DNA from 3 places in the Streptomyces sp. NPDC060205 genome. Region 3 is predicted to be linked to each of the others. Evidence: riboswitches for the same ligand, from Rfam matches in the RefSeq annotation. Region 3 holds a riboswitch; each other region holds the start of a gene.

Region 1 (5,361 bases), on a different contig from region 3:
GGAGACGCCCTCGCGCTCCACGTACGAGGCACCCATCGCCGCCGCGTCGAGCAGCAGGTCGACCAGGTGGTCGTGGAGGAGGTTGACCTCGTCCACGTACAGGAGTCCGCGGTGGGCGTCGGCCAGCAGGCCGGGCTCGAAGGCCTTCACGCCCTCCGCGAGGGCCCGTTCGATGTCGAGCGCGCCGACGAGACGGTCCTCCGAGGCGCCGACGGGCAGTTCGACCATCCGCGCGGGACGCGGCACACCCGGGCCCACCTCGTGGGGGCCGTCCGGGCAGGCCGGATCGGGGGCGTGTGGCGCGCAGGAGAAACGGCAGCCGGGGACGACGTCGACCTGCGGCATGAGCGCCGAGAGGGCGCGTACGGCCGTGGACTTGGCGGTGCCCTTCTCGCCGCGGACGAGCACACCGCCCACCGCGGGGGAGACGGCGTTCAGCAGCAGTGCCAGGCGCAGGTCGTCCTGACCGACCACGGCCGTGAACGGAAACGGGGTACTCACTGGTTGTCGTCCTCCCAATAGCCCATACGGACTTCGTGGTCCAGGCGGCCTTCGCACACGCTCATACGGGCGCTCCCGGTGGAATGAAGGGCAGTCCGGCCGGTGCGCCGGACTCGATGAGCCGCCACAGCGCGTCCGTGTCCGCGTGTTCCTCGATCAGATCGCCCAGCCGGTCGAGCTGTTCCTCGCGCAGCCCCTCGAACGAGGTGTCCGGGGCCGGTACGAAGCGCCGGCCCGCCGCGGCGGCCACCTCGCGCAGGAAGGCACGCCGGAAGCCGTCCGACTCCAGTGAGCCGTGCCAGTGCGTCCCCCAGACCTCGCCGACCCGGCAGCCGTCCAGGAAGGCCTCCCCGCCGGTGACCCGGGCGACCCCGTGATGGATCTCGTACCCCTGGACGGGTTCGCCGAGCGCCTCGCCGACGGGCCGCGTCAGGGTCTTCTCGCGCGCGAACCGGACGCGTACGGGCAGGAGTCCGAGGCCGTCGACGGCGCCGGCCCTCGACTCGACCTCGTCCTCGATGTGTTCGCCGAGGAGCTGGAAGCCGCCGCAGATGCCCAGCACCGGGCGCCCCTCGGCGGCCCTGCGCACCAGGGCGTCCGCGAGGCCGCGCCGCCGCAGCCACTCCAGGGCCCGGACCGTGCCGCGGGTGCCGGGTACGACGACCAGGTCGGCGTCGACGAGTTCCTCGGCGCGGTCCACGAACCGCACGACGACGCCCGGTTCGGCGGCCAGGGCGTCCAGGTCCGTGAAGTTGGACATCAGGGGGATCGCGCAGACGGCGACCCGCAGGATGTCCTCGCCGACGGGGGAGGAGACCTCGGACTCGCGCACCGCCCCCCGCAGGGACACCCGGAGCCCGTCCTCCTCGTCGATGCCGAGCCCGTGCCGGAAGGGCAGGATGCCGTAGGTGTGCCGCCCGGTGAGCCCGCGCAGCATGTCGACGCCGGGCTCCAGCAGCGAGACGTCCCCGCGGAACTTGTTGACGAGGAACCCGGCGACCAGCTCCTGGTCCTCGCGCGCCAGCAGCGCCACCGTCCCGAAGAACGAGGCGAACACCCCGCCGCGGTCGATGTCCCCCACCACGAGCACGGGCAGCCGCGCATTGCGCGCGATCCCCATGTTCACGATGTCGGTGCGCCGCAGATTGATCTCGGCGGGACTGCCCGCCCCCTCACAGATCACCGCGTCATACGTGCCCCGCAACTCGGCCAGACAGTCCAGCACGGTCCCGAGCAGCGCCTCCTGGCGTCCGCCGTGATAGCCGCGCGCGCTCAGCTCGCCCACCGGCTTGCCCATCAGGACGACCTGGCTACTGCGGTCGCTGCCCGGCTTGAGCAGGACGGGGTTCATGAGCACGGAGGGCTCCACCCGGGCCGCCTGCGCCTGCATGGCCTGCGCCCGCCCGATCTCGGCGCCCTCGCGGGTGACGAACGAGTTCAACGACATGTTCTGCGCCTTGAACGGCGCCACCTTCACACCCTGCCGCACCAGCCACCGGCAGATCCCGGCGGTCACGACGCTCTTGCCCGCGTCGGAGGTCGTACCGGCGACGAGCAGCCCGCCCCCCGGCCGGCCGCCCGGCCTCCCGCCCGTTCCCCCGCTCATGACGTACGCCCCTTCGCCCTCGGCACCAACGACGTGGCCAGCAGCCGCCCGGCGACACTCGCGCCCAGCGCGAGCAGGCTCACGCGGCGCGAGAGCCGGACGGCCCGCTCGATGTCCCCGACCTCCACGGCCCGACCCGGCCCGTTGAGCACGGGCCGGTGCTCGACCCGTCCCGCGTACGAGAGCGTGCCGCCGAGCCGGACCCCGAGCGCCCCCGCGAACGAGGCCTCCACCGGCCCGGCGTTGGGGCTCGGATGCCTGGCGGCGTCGGCGCGCCAGGCGGTGACGGCCCCGCGTGGATTCCCCCCGGCGACGGCGGCGAGGACCGCGGTCAGCCGGGCCCCGGGCCACCCCGCCACGTCGTCGAGCCGGGCGGACGCCCACCCGTACCGACGGTGACGGGGCGACTTGTGGCCGACCATGGCGTCCAGCGTGTTGACGGCCCGGAATCCGACCAGACCTGGCACGCCCGCGACCGCGCCCCACACCAGGGCGCCCACGACGGCGTCGGAGGTGTTCTCGGCGACCGACTCGACCACCGCGCGGGCGATTCCGTCGGCGTCCAGTGCCTGCGGGTCGCGCCCGCACAGATGCGGCAGCCGCTCCCGGGCCACCTCGATGTCCCCGGCGGCCAGCGCCCCGCCGACGGCCCGTGCCTCACGGCCGAGGGAGGTCCCGCCCACGACGGCCCAGGTGGCGGCGGCGGTCAGGGCGACGGAGGCGACGGGGGAGGTCCGCACGGAACGCCCGGCGAGCACGGCGAGGGCGACGGCGCCGCCCGCGCACACGGCGGTGTGCAGCGCCCCCCAGCCTCGGTGGTCGTGCCACAGGGCCCGCTCGACGGCTCCCGCGGCCCGGCCGAACGCGGCGACCGGATGCCCTCGGCGGGGATCGCCGAGCAGCAGGTCACCGAGGAGGCCGGCGGCGGCGCCGTACGCGAAGACGCGCTCGGCTCGCATCGGTTCAGCCCGCCGTTGCACGAGGCGGAAGCCCGGTACCGGGCCCGGGCACACTGGTCCACGACAGGTGGGCGCGCATGGCGATATGTCCTCACTCAGGGTGTCCACGCCCTGGTTCGACGAGACCGACGGCGAGAGTTCCTGGCTCCCGGGGAGATCGATTCCCCGGTAACAGTGGCGGGACCGCGCCGGATTCGCACCGGCTTCCTCTTCTGCCGACGTACATGGCCTCGGAAGTCCACCACGGTCCGAGAACACCCGTCAACTTGCTGTTGACCTGCGACGGGAGAGTGTGCCGAGACCCACATCGGCCGACGGGCCCTCCTCGCGGACCGGCTGCCGCGGACGCCGAACCACCCGCCCCGGAGGCGCTCCCACCCCACCCTTGCGATCACTGTGCGTGACATGCGATGACAGATCCTGAGGGGGCAGCGGGTTCCTGATCGGGGACCTGGTGACCGGGAAGCGGTACGCGGCCGTGCTGCCCGCGGCCGGGGCCCTCGCCGCCGTGCTGCGCAGGCCGGGACTCGTTCGACGTCCCCCGGGCGCGGACATGCGACCGCCCTGCCAAAACCGCGGCTGACGCGGCCCCGACAGGGCGGAGGCGGACGGTGGCACTCCGGGCGTATCGCCCGGCGGCCGTGGGCGGTCAGGCGACGATCAGATAGATCCCGTACGCCACGGCCGCCGCACACGCGGCGAAGCACGCGTACGCGCCGGTGACCGCGAGGGTCGCGGAGCCCCCCTGCGCCGCGGCCGTCTCGCGCTTGGTGAGGCCGACGATGCCGAGGGTGAAGAGGCCCACGAGGGCGACGGTGGCGATGAGGCTGACTCCGAACACGGAGCCGAGGGCTGCCCAGTCGATCTTCATGCGGTTCGTTCCTTACACCGTGGCCGGGCGGGCGGGCTCGACGTCCGGGCCCGGGATGGTGGTCTTGAGGTCGTCGGCCGCGGCGACCGGACCGGCGGGCGGCGGGGTGACGGCGGCGATCGCGGTGGTCACGACGCCCGCGGGCTCGTGGTCGTCGTTCACGTTGTCGACGGTGACGGGCTGGCGGCGGGAGAGCGTCCAGATGACCGCGGAGCCTGCGATCAGCAGCGCGCCGGTGAGGATGATGCCCCAGGTGCCCTGCTTGGTCAGGAACTCGGCGCCCGCGCCGACCAGTCCGGCGGCGGGGAGCGTGAGGCCCCAGGCGACGAACATGCGGGTCGCGGTCGACCAGCGGACGACACCGCCCTTGCGGCCCAGGCCCGAACCCATCACGGCGCCGGAGCAGGACTGCGTGGTCGAGAGGGAGAAGCCGAGGTGCGAGGAGGCCAGGATGACCGTCGCGGCGCTGGTCTGGGCGGCGAAGCCCTGCGGCGGCGCGAGGTCGGTGAGGCCCTTGCCCATGGTGCGGATGATGCGCCAGCCGCCCAGGTAGGTGCCGAGCGCGATGGCGATACCGGCCGAGACGATGACCCACAGGGGAGGGTTCGAGCCGGGCGCGATCACTCCGCCGGTGACCAGGGCCAGGGTGATGATGCCCATGGTCTTCTGCGCGTCGTTCGTGCCGTGGGCCAGGGAGACCAGGCCCGCCGAGGTGATCTGACCCGCGCGGTAGCCCTTGGAGGTCGCCTTCTCACCGGCCTGCCTGCTGATCCGGTACGTCAGCCGGGTGGCGAGCATCGCGGCGAGTCCGGCCACCACGGGGGCGGCCACCGCGGGGAGGAGGACCTTGGTGATCACGGTCGAGCCGTTCACCGAGGACCAGCCCGCCGACATCACCGCGGCGCCGATCAGGCCGCCGAAGAGCGCGTGGGACGAACTGGAGGGCAGACCCAGGAGCCAGGTCAGCAGATTCCAGAGGATGGCGCCGACGAGCGCCGCGAAGATCACTTCGGTGCGGATGCCCTCTTCGTTGATGAGGCCTCCGGAGATCGTCTTGGCGACCTCCACGGAGAGGAACGCACCGACGAGATTCAGCACGGCGGACATGGCCACCGCCGTCTTGGGCTTGAGAGCGCCGGTCGAGATGGTCGTCGCCATCGCGTTGGCAGTGTCGTGGAAACCGTTCGTGAAATCGAACACGAGAGCGGTAACGATCACGATTCCGAGGAGGAGCGTGATGTGTTCCATTTACCCAGGCTTCTGTTGGACGACAGTGGCACGGGGACCGTAAGCAACCTGGGTGAACGGAAGATGAACTGAGTCGGACGATGGGGTGACCCAATCGAGGTGCCGCCCCTCCGCTTGTGTCGAAGTGGCGGCGACAGCTCTCGAAAGTTCTGGAAAGTCCTCGAACAGAGGCGGAA
Region 2 (5,361 bases), on a different contig from region 3:
CAACGGCGTTCCCGTCGTCCATGGCTCGGTCGCGGAGCGGGACGCGATCCTCGGCACCTGGCTCGCCGCGCACACGGACGGGATCGCGTGCGTGATCGGCGATCCGACGTTCCGGTCCACGCCTCGCGTCCGGTCGCTGACGCCGGAACTGTCCAAGGGGCTCGAATTCGACCTGGTCGTCCTCGTCGACCCGCAGACGTACGGGACGGGTGTCGCGGGAGCGGTCGACCGCTATGTCGCGATGACCCGGGCGACCCGGCAACTGGTCGTCCTCACCGGCGGCTGAGCCCGGCGGGGTCCGCGCGACCGCCGGGTGGCGCTCCCTGCCTGGTGATCGCGAGGACCCGCCGTCCGTCGCCTACGTTTGTCCGTGTACGCCGCATACGCTTGTCCGTCGCCATGTTCCGGCATACCGTGCCGCGGTGAAGCTCTTCTCGCTCGCCTGGACCGCGCTGCGCACGGCGGTCGCCGAGGTCCCGGACGAGGACTTCGAGCAGCCGTCCGGCTGTACGGGGTGGCTCGTCCGGGATCTGGTGTGCCACCTGGTCATCGACGCCCAGGACATCCTGATCACCCTGGTCACCCCCGCCGACACCGAACCGACCGTGGACGCGGTCACTTACTGGCAGCTCGGCGGGACCCCGGCCGGCGAGGATCCCCTGGACGCGCTGATCCCCCGGCTGGCCGCCGCGTACGGGGAACCGGAGCTGCTGAAGTTCCACTTCGACGACGTCGGTTCCGCCGCGGGCCGCGCCGCCGGACTCGCCGATCCCACCGCCCGCGTCGGTACCCGCGACGAGGTGCTGACCGTCGGCGACTACCTGTCCGTGTACGTCCTCGAAGCGACCCTGCACCACCTCGACCTGATCTCCCGGCTGACCTCGACCACCCAGCCGCCCGCCGAGACCCTGGCGGCGGCTCGCGCGTCCCTGGAGCAGATCGCCGGGGCTGCGTTCCCGGCCTCGTTCTCCGACAAGGCCGCGCTGCTGATCGGCACGGGACGGCGGACACCGACCGACGTGGAGAAGACCGCGCTGGGCGCCCTCGCCGAGCGGCTGCCGCTGGTGCTGGGCTGAGCCGGCGTCCGGTCCGGGGCGGGTACGAAGCCGGCCGGTCGGTCGGCGCCCGCCGTGACAGACCCCTGACCTTGGACCAGACCCCTGACCTGGGACCAGGCTCCTGACCTGGGCCGTTCGCCGCGCGGCCGCATCGCACCCCCGCCGGTGCGCCCCCGGCGGTGCCCTTCTAGGGTGCCGCCATGGACTCGCAGCGCTACCTCTCAGAACTGTTCTCCCTGGACGGCCGGGTCGCCCTGGTGACCGGCGGCAGCTCCGGCATCGGGCGGGGCATCGCGGAAGCGCTGGCGCGCGCCGGGGCGAGTGTGGTCGTCGTGGCGCGCAAGGAAGCGGAACTGGCCGCAACGGTCCGGGAGTTGGAGGCACTCGGTTGCCGTGCGGCCCGGGTGAGCGCTGATCTCGGTACGCGTGACGGGGTGCGCGAGGCCGCCGAGCAGGCGGTCGAGGCCTTCGGCGAGCCCGACATCCTCGTCAACTGCGCGGGGATCAACCTCCGGCCGCCGATGAGTGAGCTGAGCGACGAGGTCTGGGACACCACCATGGCCCTGAACCTGGACGCGCCCTTCCTGCTGGGCCGCCGCTTCGGCCCGGGCATGGCCGAGCGGGGCTTCGGGCGGATCATCCACGTCACCTCGCAGCAGGCACACCGCGCCTTCGTCCAGAGCGGTGCCTACGGCGTCTCGAAGGGGGCGCTGGAGTCCCTGGCCCGCTCCCAGGCGGAGGCCTGGTCGCCGTACGGGGTCACCGTCAACACACTGGTGCCGGGCTTCGTGATGACGCCGCTGAACCGGCGTCTGTCGTCCGACCCGGAGAAGGTGGCGGCCCTGGCGGCGCGCACGATGGTCGGACGCAACGGCCTCGCGGAGGACTTCGCGGGCGCGGCGGTCTTCCTGGCGAGCGCCGCCTCCGCGTACGTCACCGGTCAGTCGGTCTTCGTCGACGGCGGCTTCTCCGTGCACTGAAAAGTTTTCCACGACCGGGCCGGGACCCGTAGGGTGGCCGGTGCAGCTGGTTCGCCCCGTCCGCCAGGCGGGTGCGTCGCAAGAGGGAACCCGGTGGGAATCCGGGACTGCCCCGCAGCGGTGAGTGGGAACGACCGCCGTCACACGCACTGGGCCCGGCCGGGTCTGGGAAGCGACGGCCAGTAGGTGTCCTCCGGACGGAGGGCGTGCCCGCGAGTCCGAAGACCTGCCAACTGCCCGTGCGCGAACCATTCGTGCGCGGAGATCCCGGTGACCTCGTGGGCGGGTCGGCGTACTTGACCGAGCGGACGACCGCGCTCTGCGCGCGAGTCGGAGTCCGTCCGGTCCGTCACCCCTTCGCGCTCGCGTCCCGTCCCGGGATCCCAGGGAGATATCTCGCGAAGGAGATTTCCGTGACAGCGCAGTCCGCAGCCGCGGCGGCACGGGCCACCGTGTACGGCTACCCCCGCCAGGGACAGAACCGGGAACTGAAGAAGGCCGTCGAGGGCTACTGGAAGGGCCGGGTCGACGCCGACACCCTCCGGGCCACCGCAGCCGAGCTGCGCCGGGCCAACTGGCGGCAGCTGGCGGAGGCCGGCATCCATGAGGTTCCCACCGGTGACTTCTCGTACTACGACCACGTCCTGGACGCCGGTGTCATGGTCGGTGCGATCCCCGCACGCCACCGCGCGGCCGTCGAGGCCGACGCGCTCGACGGCTACTTCGCCATGGCGCGCGGCACCCAGGACGTGGCGCCGCTGGAGATGACCAAGTGGTTCGACACGAACTACCACTATCTGGTGCCCGAGTTGGGCCCGGACACCGTCTTCACGGCCGACTCCGGCAAGCAGGTCGCGGAGTTGAAGGAAGCCCTCGCGCTCGGGCTCACCGCACGTCCCGTCCTCGTCGGACCCGTCACCTATCTCCTGCTCGCCAAGCCCGCGCCGGGTGTCGCCGCCGACTTCGACCCGCTCACCCTCATCGACCGGCTGCTGCCCGTGTACGCCGAGATCGTCGCCGATCTGCGCGCCGCGGGGGCGGAGTGGGTCCAGCTCGACGAGCCCGCTCTGGTGCAGGACCGCACACCGGCCGAGCTGACCGCGGCCACCCGCGCCTACCGGGATCTCGGCGCTCTGACCGACCGTCCGAAGCTGCTGGTGGCGTCCTACTTCGACCGCCTCGGCGACGCCCTGCCGGTGCTGGCCAAGGCACCGGTGGAAGGTCTGGCACTGGACTTCACCGAGGCCGCCGCGGCCAACCTGGACGCGCTCGCCGCCGTGGGCGGACTGCCCGGCAAGCGTCTGATCGCCGGAGTGGTCAACGGCCGCAACATCTGGGTCAACGATCTGGAGGCATCCCTCGCCACCCTCGGCACCCTGCTCGGCCTGGCCGACCGCGTCGACGTGGCCGCCTCCTGCTCCCTCCTCCACGTCCCCCTCGACGCCACCGCCGAACGCGACATCGAGCCGCAGATCCGCCGCTGGCTCGCCTTCGCCCGGCAGAAGACCGGCGAGATCGTCACTCTCGCCAAGGGGCTCGCGGGCGGCACCGGCGCGATCGCCGCCGAACTCGCCGCCAACCGGGCCGACCTGGCCTCCCGCGCCGGGTCCGCGATCACCCGCGACCCCGCCGTACGGGCCCGGGCCGCCGCCGTCACGGACGCCGACGCCCGCCGCTCGCGGCCGTACACCGAACGGGCCGCGGCCCAGCGCGCCCATCTCGGCCTGCCGCTGCTGCCGACCACCACCATCGGCTCGTTCCCCCAGACGACGGAACTGCGCACGGCACGGGCCGACCTGCGCGCCGGGCGGATCGACAGCGCCGGGTACGAGGAGCGCATCAGGGCCGAGATCGGCGAGGTGATCTCGTTCCAGGAGAAGACCGGCCTCGATGTGCTCGTGCACGGCGAGCCCGAACGCAACGACATGGTCCAGTACTTCGCCGAACAGCTCACCGGCTACCTGGCCACCCAGCACGGCTGGGTCCAGTCCTACGGCACACGGTACGTCCGGCCGCCGATCCTGGCCGGAGACATCTCCCGCCCCGAACCCATGACGGTGCGCTGGACGACGTACGCCCAGTCGCTCACCGCCAAGCCGGTCAAGGGCATGCTGACCGGGCCCGTCACCATGCTCGCCTGGTCCTTCGTCCGTGACGACCAGCCGCTCGGCGACACCGCCCGCCAGGTCGCGCTCGCCCTGCGCGACGAGGTGAACGACCTTGAGGCGGCCGGGACCTCGGTCATCCAGGTCGACGAACCCGCCCTGCGCGAGACGCTGCCGCTGCGCGCCGCGGACCGTCCGGCGTATCTGGCGTGGGCCACCGAGGCGTTCCGCCTCAGCACCGCGGGCGTACGCCCGGACACCCAGATCCACACGCACATGTGCTACGCCGAGTTCGGTGACATCGTGCAGGCCATCGACGACCTCGACGCCGATGTCATCAGCCTGGAAGCGGCACGATCCCATATGCAGGTCGCCCGGGAACTGGCCGGACACGGCTATCCGCGCGAGGCCGGACCCGGCGTGTACGACATCCACTCACCCCGGGTGCCGAGCACGGACGAGGCAGCGGCCCTGCTGCGCAAGGGACTTGAGGCCATCCCCGCCGAGCGCCTCTGGGTCAACCCCGACTGCGGCCTGAAGACCCGCGGCTGGTCCGAGACCCGCGCGTCCCTGGAGAACCTGGTCGCCGCGGCCCGCACGGTCCGCACGGAGCTGTCCGCGTCCTGATCCACGCGGCGGACCGGGAGCACGGGCGCGGACCCCCGGCTCCCGGCCCGCCCTGACCTGGGCTATTCGGCTGTCGCCAAAATGCCGGGCTCGAACAAACCTGGAGCTGCTAGACCTGAACGTGCCGGCGCTCGCCCCGCCACGGCAGGGCGACACGGTCGGCGGACAGCAGTCCGCGCCGGTCACGGGGCGCGGACCTCACGGGGGGGGGGTGAGTCATGGACGTGGTCAGTACCGCGGAGGTGCCGCCACAGGAGAGGTTCGGCTTCTGGCGCGAGGTGAGTTCGAAGCTCTGGGTGCCCTATGAGGCACACTGCGAGCGGCGGGTGGCGGGAGCGTTCCGGGCACAGGTGGGCATCAGTCAACTCGGCTCGGTGCAGGCGACGTTGATGACCACGCTGGCGCACTCGGTGCATCGCACGCCGAAGCTCATTCGCCAGGCGGATCCCGAGGTGTTCAAGCTGGGCTGCATCGTGCGCGGCGGCGGCAGGATCACCCAGGACGGCCGGTGCACGGATTTCGGTGTCGGGGACCTGATCCTGTTCGACCCCTCCCGCCCCTACCTCGCCGGGTTCGCGCCGGACGTCCCGG
Region 3 (5,361 bases):
CCGTCAAGGGTCGCGATCAGCCGCTCCTGCCCGTCCGGGTCCAGCCCCGCGGTCGGTTCGTCGAGGATCAGGACACGGGGCCGCATCGCCACGGCACCCGCGATCGCGGTCCGCTTGCGCTGCCCGTAGGAGAGCAGATGGGTGGGGCGTTCGGCGAGCGCCGAGATGTCCAGCGCGGCGAGCGCCTCGTCCACCCGGGCCCGTACCTCGGTGTCGGGCAGGCCGAGGTTCAGCGGTCCGAACGACACGTCCTGGTAGACGGACGCGGCGAAGAGCTGGTCGTCCGGGTCCTGGACCACCAGCTGCACGGTCGTGCGCAGCAGGGTCAGGCCCTTGCGGTCGTAGCGGACCGGCCGGTCCTCCACGGTCAACTGCCCGCTGCGCGGGCGCAGTCCGCCGCTGAGCAGCCGCATCAGGGTGGTCTTTCCACTGCCGTTGCGGCCGAGCAGGGCGAGCGCGCGCCCCGCGCGCACCTCGAAGTCGAGGCCGCCGAGCACGGTCGGGCCGTCCTCGTACGCGTAGGACACGCCCCGCAGGGCGACCAGCACGGGCTCGCTCATCGCAGCGGCCTTTCCAGTACGAGGGTGAGTGCGGCCACCGCCGCGAGCAGCGCGACACTGGCGAGGGTGAAGCGCGCGGAGATCCGGGCCTCCGGGACCAGGACGCGCAGGGTGCCGTCGTAGCCGCGGCCCGCGAGTCCGGCCTGCAGCCGGGTCGCCCGGTCGAAGGCCCGCACGAAGGCGGTGGCGCCGAGCCCCGCCAGCGAACGCCAGGTGGCGGCCCGTGTGGTGTGCCCGAGCCGGGCGGCCTGCGCCTCCCTGATCCGGCGCACGGAGTCGAGGAGCAGGAAGCTCATCCGGTACGTCACCAGGGCTACGTCGACGACCGGCGCGGGCACCCCGGCGTTCACCAGCCGCGGCAGCAGATCCGACAGGGGAGTGGTGAACGCGAACAGGAGCACGCCGAGCGAGGCGGCCGAGGTACGCAGCAGGAGTTCACCGGCGCGTACCGGACCGCCCTCGGCCAGTGTCACGAACCCGTCCGGGCCGCCGACCTGGAGCAGCAGGGGCAGCGCTCCGGTCACGCAGAAGCCCAGCGGTACCCGGTAGGCGCGCCAGAGCCGCCGGCGGGGTACCGCCGCCGGGCCCAGCAGCACGGTGAGGGCGGTCACCAGGACCAGGGCGGCGCCCGGCCAGGGCGGGAGCGAGATCGCGAGGACGGTCAGGCCGAGGCCGAGCACGGCCTTGTCCACGGGATGGCGGTGGCGCCAGCGACTGCTGTGCGCCGCCGCGTCGATCGGCAGCACGAAGGTTCAGGCCCGTTCGGTCGGTCGGCCCGGTTCGGCCACGGACCCACCGGCACCGCCAAGTGCCTCAGCCGTCGGGTCCTGACCGCCCTCCCGCTGTGCCAGGGCCCGCAGTTCGCCCTGGCGCCTGCCCCGGCGCAGGCCGAAGTAGTAGGCGAGGACGCCCGCGCCGAGGGCGGCCTGGAGGGCGAACAGCGCCGACTCGATCTCACCGGACGGCGGCTCGTACAGGGGTGAGAACCACGGCTCGTAGTCCGGCTCGATCTCGGTGATCGCGGTCTCGGCCTCCGCGTCGGCGCCCGTGAACGGCTCCTTCTTGTGGTCGCCCATGCCGAACACCAGCGGCAGTACGGCGAGCGCGGCCACCACGAACAGCAGCAGGGCGTTGATCTTCGTGTTACGGCTCATCGGGTCACCGTCCCGGTCGTGTCGTTCGTCTCGGCCGGCCTGTCCGTCGCGGAATCCTCGGGCGCCCTGTCCGCTGCGGACCCCTCGGCCCGGGACCGCCTGCCGGCCAGGAACACACCGAGCCGGGTCAGTTCACCCTTGCTCGACTGCACCAGCAGCCGCATCACGAGCACGGTGAGCAGCCCCTCGCTCACCGCGAGCGGGATCTGGGTGACGGCGAAGATCGAGCCGAACTTGCCGAGCGCGCCCAGGAATCCGCTGCTCGGGTCGGGGAACGCGAGCGCCAGCTGCACGCTGGTGACGCAGTAGGTGGACAGGTCGGCGACGAACGCGGCGAAGAACACCGCGACCATCAGCGGCACGTCGAACCGCCGCAGCAGCCGGTAGACCGCGTAGCCGGCCCACGGGCCGACGATCGCCATCGAGAAGACGTTGGCGCCCAGCGTGGTCAGTCCGCCGTGCGCGAGCAGCAGTGCCTGGAAGAGCAGGGTGATGGTGCCCAGGACCGCCATGATCGGCGGCCGGAACAGGATGGCGCCCAGGCCGGTGCCGGTCGGATGCGAGCAGCTGCCGGTCACCGACGGCAGTTTCAGTGCGGAGAGGACGAAGGTGAAGGCCCCCGACGCGCCGATGAGGAGCGTGCTCTCGGGATGTTCTCTGACCTCACGGGTGAGCGACCGGACTCCGTGGACGACGAACGGCGCCGACGCGACGCCCCAGGCGACCGCGTGCGCCGGAGGAAGGAAACCCTCGGCTATGTGCATGGCTCAGCAGACCCTCTCCAGCACCTCGTGGATGGTTGACGCGCCTTGGCCGGTCTCCTGGCTTACGGGTAACACCACCCGTGCTCCGCCTTCCCGGGTCCGAGGACCCAGTGGCTGCCCGTGAGGGCCGGAGCCGGACTTCCCGATCACAGTGGCGAGGGCCGCACCGGCATCACACCGATTTCCCGAGCACCAAGGCGTCGTGACAGTAGTGCGCGTACAGGGGTGGTGACAAGCGGCCCCCGGGGGGCGTGAGAGTGGTCACGCGGCGCGCGCCGGTTCGTAAGAGATGCTGCGGAAGTGTCGACTCGGCTCACCCCGGTTCGTCGGGGAGGCAAAAGGTCTCAGGAACACCGGGAGGAACCATGAAGTACATGTTGCTCGTCTGCGGCGACGACACCGCCGACGCCACGGGGACGGCACCCGTCGAACCATGGGTGGAGGAGCTGAGCGTGCGCACCGGTGTACGGCTGCACGGCCACCGGCTGCGGCCCCCGGCCGACGCGGTGACCGTGCGCGTGCGCGAGGGCGAAGTGCTGCGCACCGACGGGCCGTTCGCGGAGACGAAGGAGTACGTCGCCGGGTACGACATCCTTGAGTGCGACAGCCTGGAGGAGGCTGTGGCGGCCGCCGCGAAGCATCCGGTGGCGGCCCTCGGGGCCATGGAGGTGCGCGCGTTCTGGGACGACGAGGACGCCGAGGGGGAGATCCGCCGGCTCGACGCGGAACTGACGGCCGCCGGGCGGGAGCGGGACTTCGACCGGGCGATGGCCTGTTACGCGCCGGACGTGGAGGTGTTCCACCCGGTGAGCGGTCTTGAGCAGCGCGGGGTCGACGCCCTCCGCAAGGCCGAGGAGGTCTGGTTCGCGGCGCTGTCCGGGCCGGTGGAGCGCGAGGTGCTCGAATTCCGCGTGCGGGTCGACGAGAGCATCGCCTTCAGCCACGCGCTCGTCCGGATGCGGGCCACGCTGGCCGGCGGCCAGGCACTGGACACCACGGCGCGAGTGACCACCGGCTACCGGCTGACGGGTGATCGCTGGCTGATCGTCCATCAGCACACGTCCGTGCCCTTCGACACCGGGGTCCCCGGAGCCGCCGGGTCCTGACGCGTCATGGAGGGGGCCTCCCGCAGGCCCCCTCCGGCACATCCGTTACGCGGCGGAGCATGCGCCAAGTCTTGACGTGCCCCTGGCAAGGTGACTGTATGGGAGCGCTCCCACTTTCCCGCAATCCCCGTTTCTTGACGCTCACTTTCTGGAGTCGCAGTGAGAAGAACAAGAAGCACGACACGGAAGAACCTCGTCAGCACGTTCCTCGCCGGGCTGGCCGCCCTGCTCGGGCTCGTCGTCCTCGGCGCGCTCGTCCCGACCGCCGCACACGCCCAGTTGCCGGGTGACCCGCCCGGCGCGTCCCCGGGCGCCCTCGCGACCGGCCTCCATGTCGACAACGGCCGCCTGCTCGAAGGCAACGGCAACGATTTCGTCATGCGCGGCGTCAATCACGCCCACACCTGGTACCCGGGCGAGACCCAGTCGCTGGCCGACATCAAGGCGCTCGGAGCCAACTCCGTGCGCGTCGTCCTGTCCGACGGCCACCGCTGGAGCAAGAACAGTCCTGAGGACGTGGCCGCCGTCATCGCCCAGTGCAAGGCCAACCGGCTGATCTGCGTACTGGAGGTGCACGACACCACCGGTTACGGCGAGGACGCGGCGGCGGGCACGCTCGACCACGCGGCCGACTACTGGATCGGCCTCAAGAGCGTACTCACCGGCCAGGAGAACTACGTCATCGTCAACATCGGCAACGAGCCCTGGGGCAACACCGACCCCGCGGGCTGGACCGATCCCACGATCGCCGCCGTCAAGAAGCTGCGCGCCGCCGGATTCGAGCACACCATCATGGTGGACGCGCCCAACTGGGGCCAGGACTGGCAAGGAGTCATGCGGGCCAACGCCCAGGCCGTCTACGACGCCGACACCACCGGCAACCTCATCTTCTCGATCCACATGTACAGCGTCTTCGACACCGCGGCGGAGATCACCGACTACCTGAACGCGTTCGTCACCGCGAAACTCCCCATCCTCATCGGCGAGTTCGGCGGTCCGGCCGACCAGTACGGCGATCCGGACGAGGACACCATGATGGCCACGGCGCAGCAGTTGCGCCTCGGCTACCTCGCCTGGTCCTGGAGCGGCAACACCGATCCCATCCTGGACCTCACGATCGGTTTCGACCCCGCACAGCTCAGCTCCTGGGGTCAGCGCATCTTCAACGGCGCCAACGGCATCGCCCAGACCTCCGAGGAAGCCACCATCTACGGCGGCGGCACCCCGGGTGACACCCAGGCCCCGACCGCGCCGGGCACCCCGGGTGCCTCCGCCGTGGCGGCCACCTCGGTGACCCTCACCTGGACCGCCGCCACCGACAACGTGGGTGTCACCGCCTACGACGTCGTACGGGTCAGCGGAAGCAGCGAGACCACGGTCGCCGCGGCCACCACCAACACCACCACCGTGACCGGGCTCACCGCGAACACGGCGTACACCTTCGCCGTCTACGCACGGGACGCGGCCGGGAACCGCTCGGCCCGCTCGGCCACGGTGAGTGTCACCACCGCGGACGGCGGCAGCACACCCGGTACGAGCTGCTCCGTCGGCTACCGCGTCAGCAACGAGTGGCCGGGCGGCTTCCAGGGCGAGATCACCCTCCGCAACACGGGCACCGCCGCGATCAGCGGCTGGAAGCTGGTCTTCGCTTTCGCAGGCGGCCAGACGGTCTCCAACATGTGGGGCGGTACCCCGACCCAGAGCGGCGCCTCGGTGAGTGTGGCCAACGCCTCGTACACCGCCACCATCCCCGCGGGCGGATCGGTCGCCGTCGGCT

The links. A riboswitch is a leader RNA that binds a small molecule or an ion and turns the genes downstream of it on or off. The one in region 3 is predicted to bind cobalamin.
Region 1: linked by a shared signal. The riboswitch ahead of ACFWGJ_RS25110 (cobalamin biosynthesis protein) and the one ahead of ACFWGJ_RS07575 (energy-coupling factor ABC transporter permease) in region 3 are both predicted to bind cobalamin.
Region 2: linked by a shared signal. The riboswitch ahead of metE (5-methyltetrahydropteroyltriglutamate--homocysteine S-methyltransferase) and the one ahead of ACFWGJ_RS07575 (energy-coupling factor ABC transporter permease) in region 3 are both predicted to bind cobalamin.

Annotation. Positions count from the first base shown of each region.
Region 1 is NZ_JBHWZP010000153.1:7,346-12,706, forward strand. Features, by position in the region: gene ACFWGJ_RS25100 (putative cobaltochelatase) at 1-501, opposite strand, end outside; gene ACFWGJ_RS25105 (cobyric acid synthase) at 563-2,107, opposite strand; gene ACFWGJ_RS25110 (cobalamin biosynthesis protein) at 2,104-3,066, opposite strand; cobalamin riboswitch at 3,181-3,335, opposite strand; gene ACFWGJ_RS25115 (hypothetical protein) at 3,716-3,937, opposite strand; gene ACFWGJ_RS25120 (anion permease) at 3,950-5,185, opposite strand.
Region 2 is NZ_JBHWZP010000001.1:46,824-52,184, reverse strand. Features, by position in the region: gene helR (RNA polymerase recycling motor ATPase HelR) at 1-286, shown strand, start outside; gene ACFWGJ_RS00235 (maleylpyruvate isomerase N-terminal domain-containing protein) at 423-1,076, shown strand; gene ACFWGJ_RS00230 (SDR family NAD(P)-dependent oxidoreductase) at 1,259-2,038, shown strand; cobalamin riboswitch at 2,069-2,287, shown strand; gene metE (5-methyltetrahydropteroyltriglutamate--homocysteine S-methyltransferase) at 2,452-4,770, shown strand; gene ACFWGJ_RS00220 (helix-turn-helix domain-containing protein) at 4,989-5,361, shown strand, end outside.
Region 3 is NZ_JBHWZP010000028.1:29,387-34,747, forward strand. Features, by position in the region: gene ACFWGJ_RS07560 (energy-coupling factor ABC transporter ATP-binding protein) at 1-560, opposite strand, end outside; gene cbiQ (cobalt ECF transporter T component CbiQ) at 557-1,306, opposite strand; gene ACFWGJ_RS07570 (energy-coupling factor ABC transporter substrate-binding protein) at 1,313-1,714, opposite strand; gene ACFWGJ_RS07575 (energy-coupling factor ABC transporter permease) at 1,711-2,478, opposite strand; cobalamin riboswitch at 2,508-2,690, opposite strand; gene ACFWGJ_RS07580 (nuclear transport factor 2 family protein) at 2,844-3,584, shown strand; gene ACFWGJ_RS07585 (cellulase family glycosylhydrolase) at 3,744-5,361, shown strand, end outside.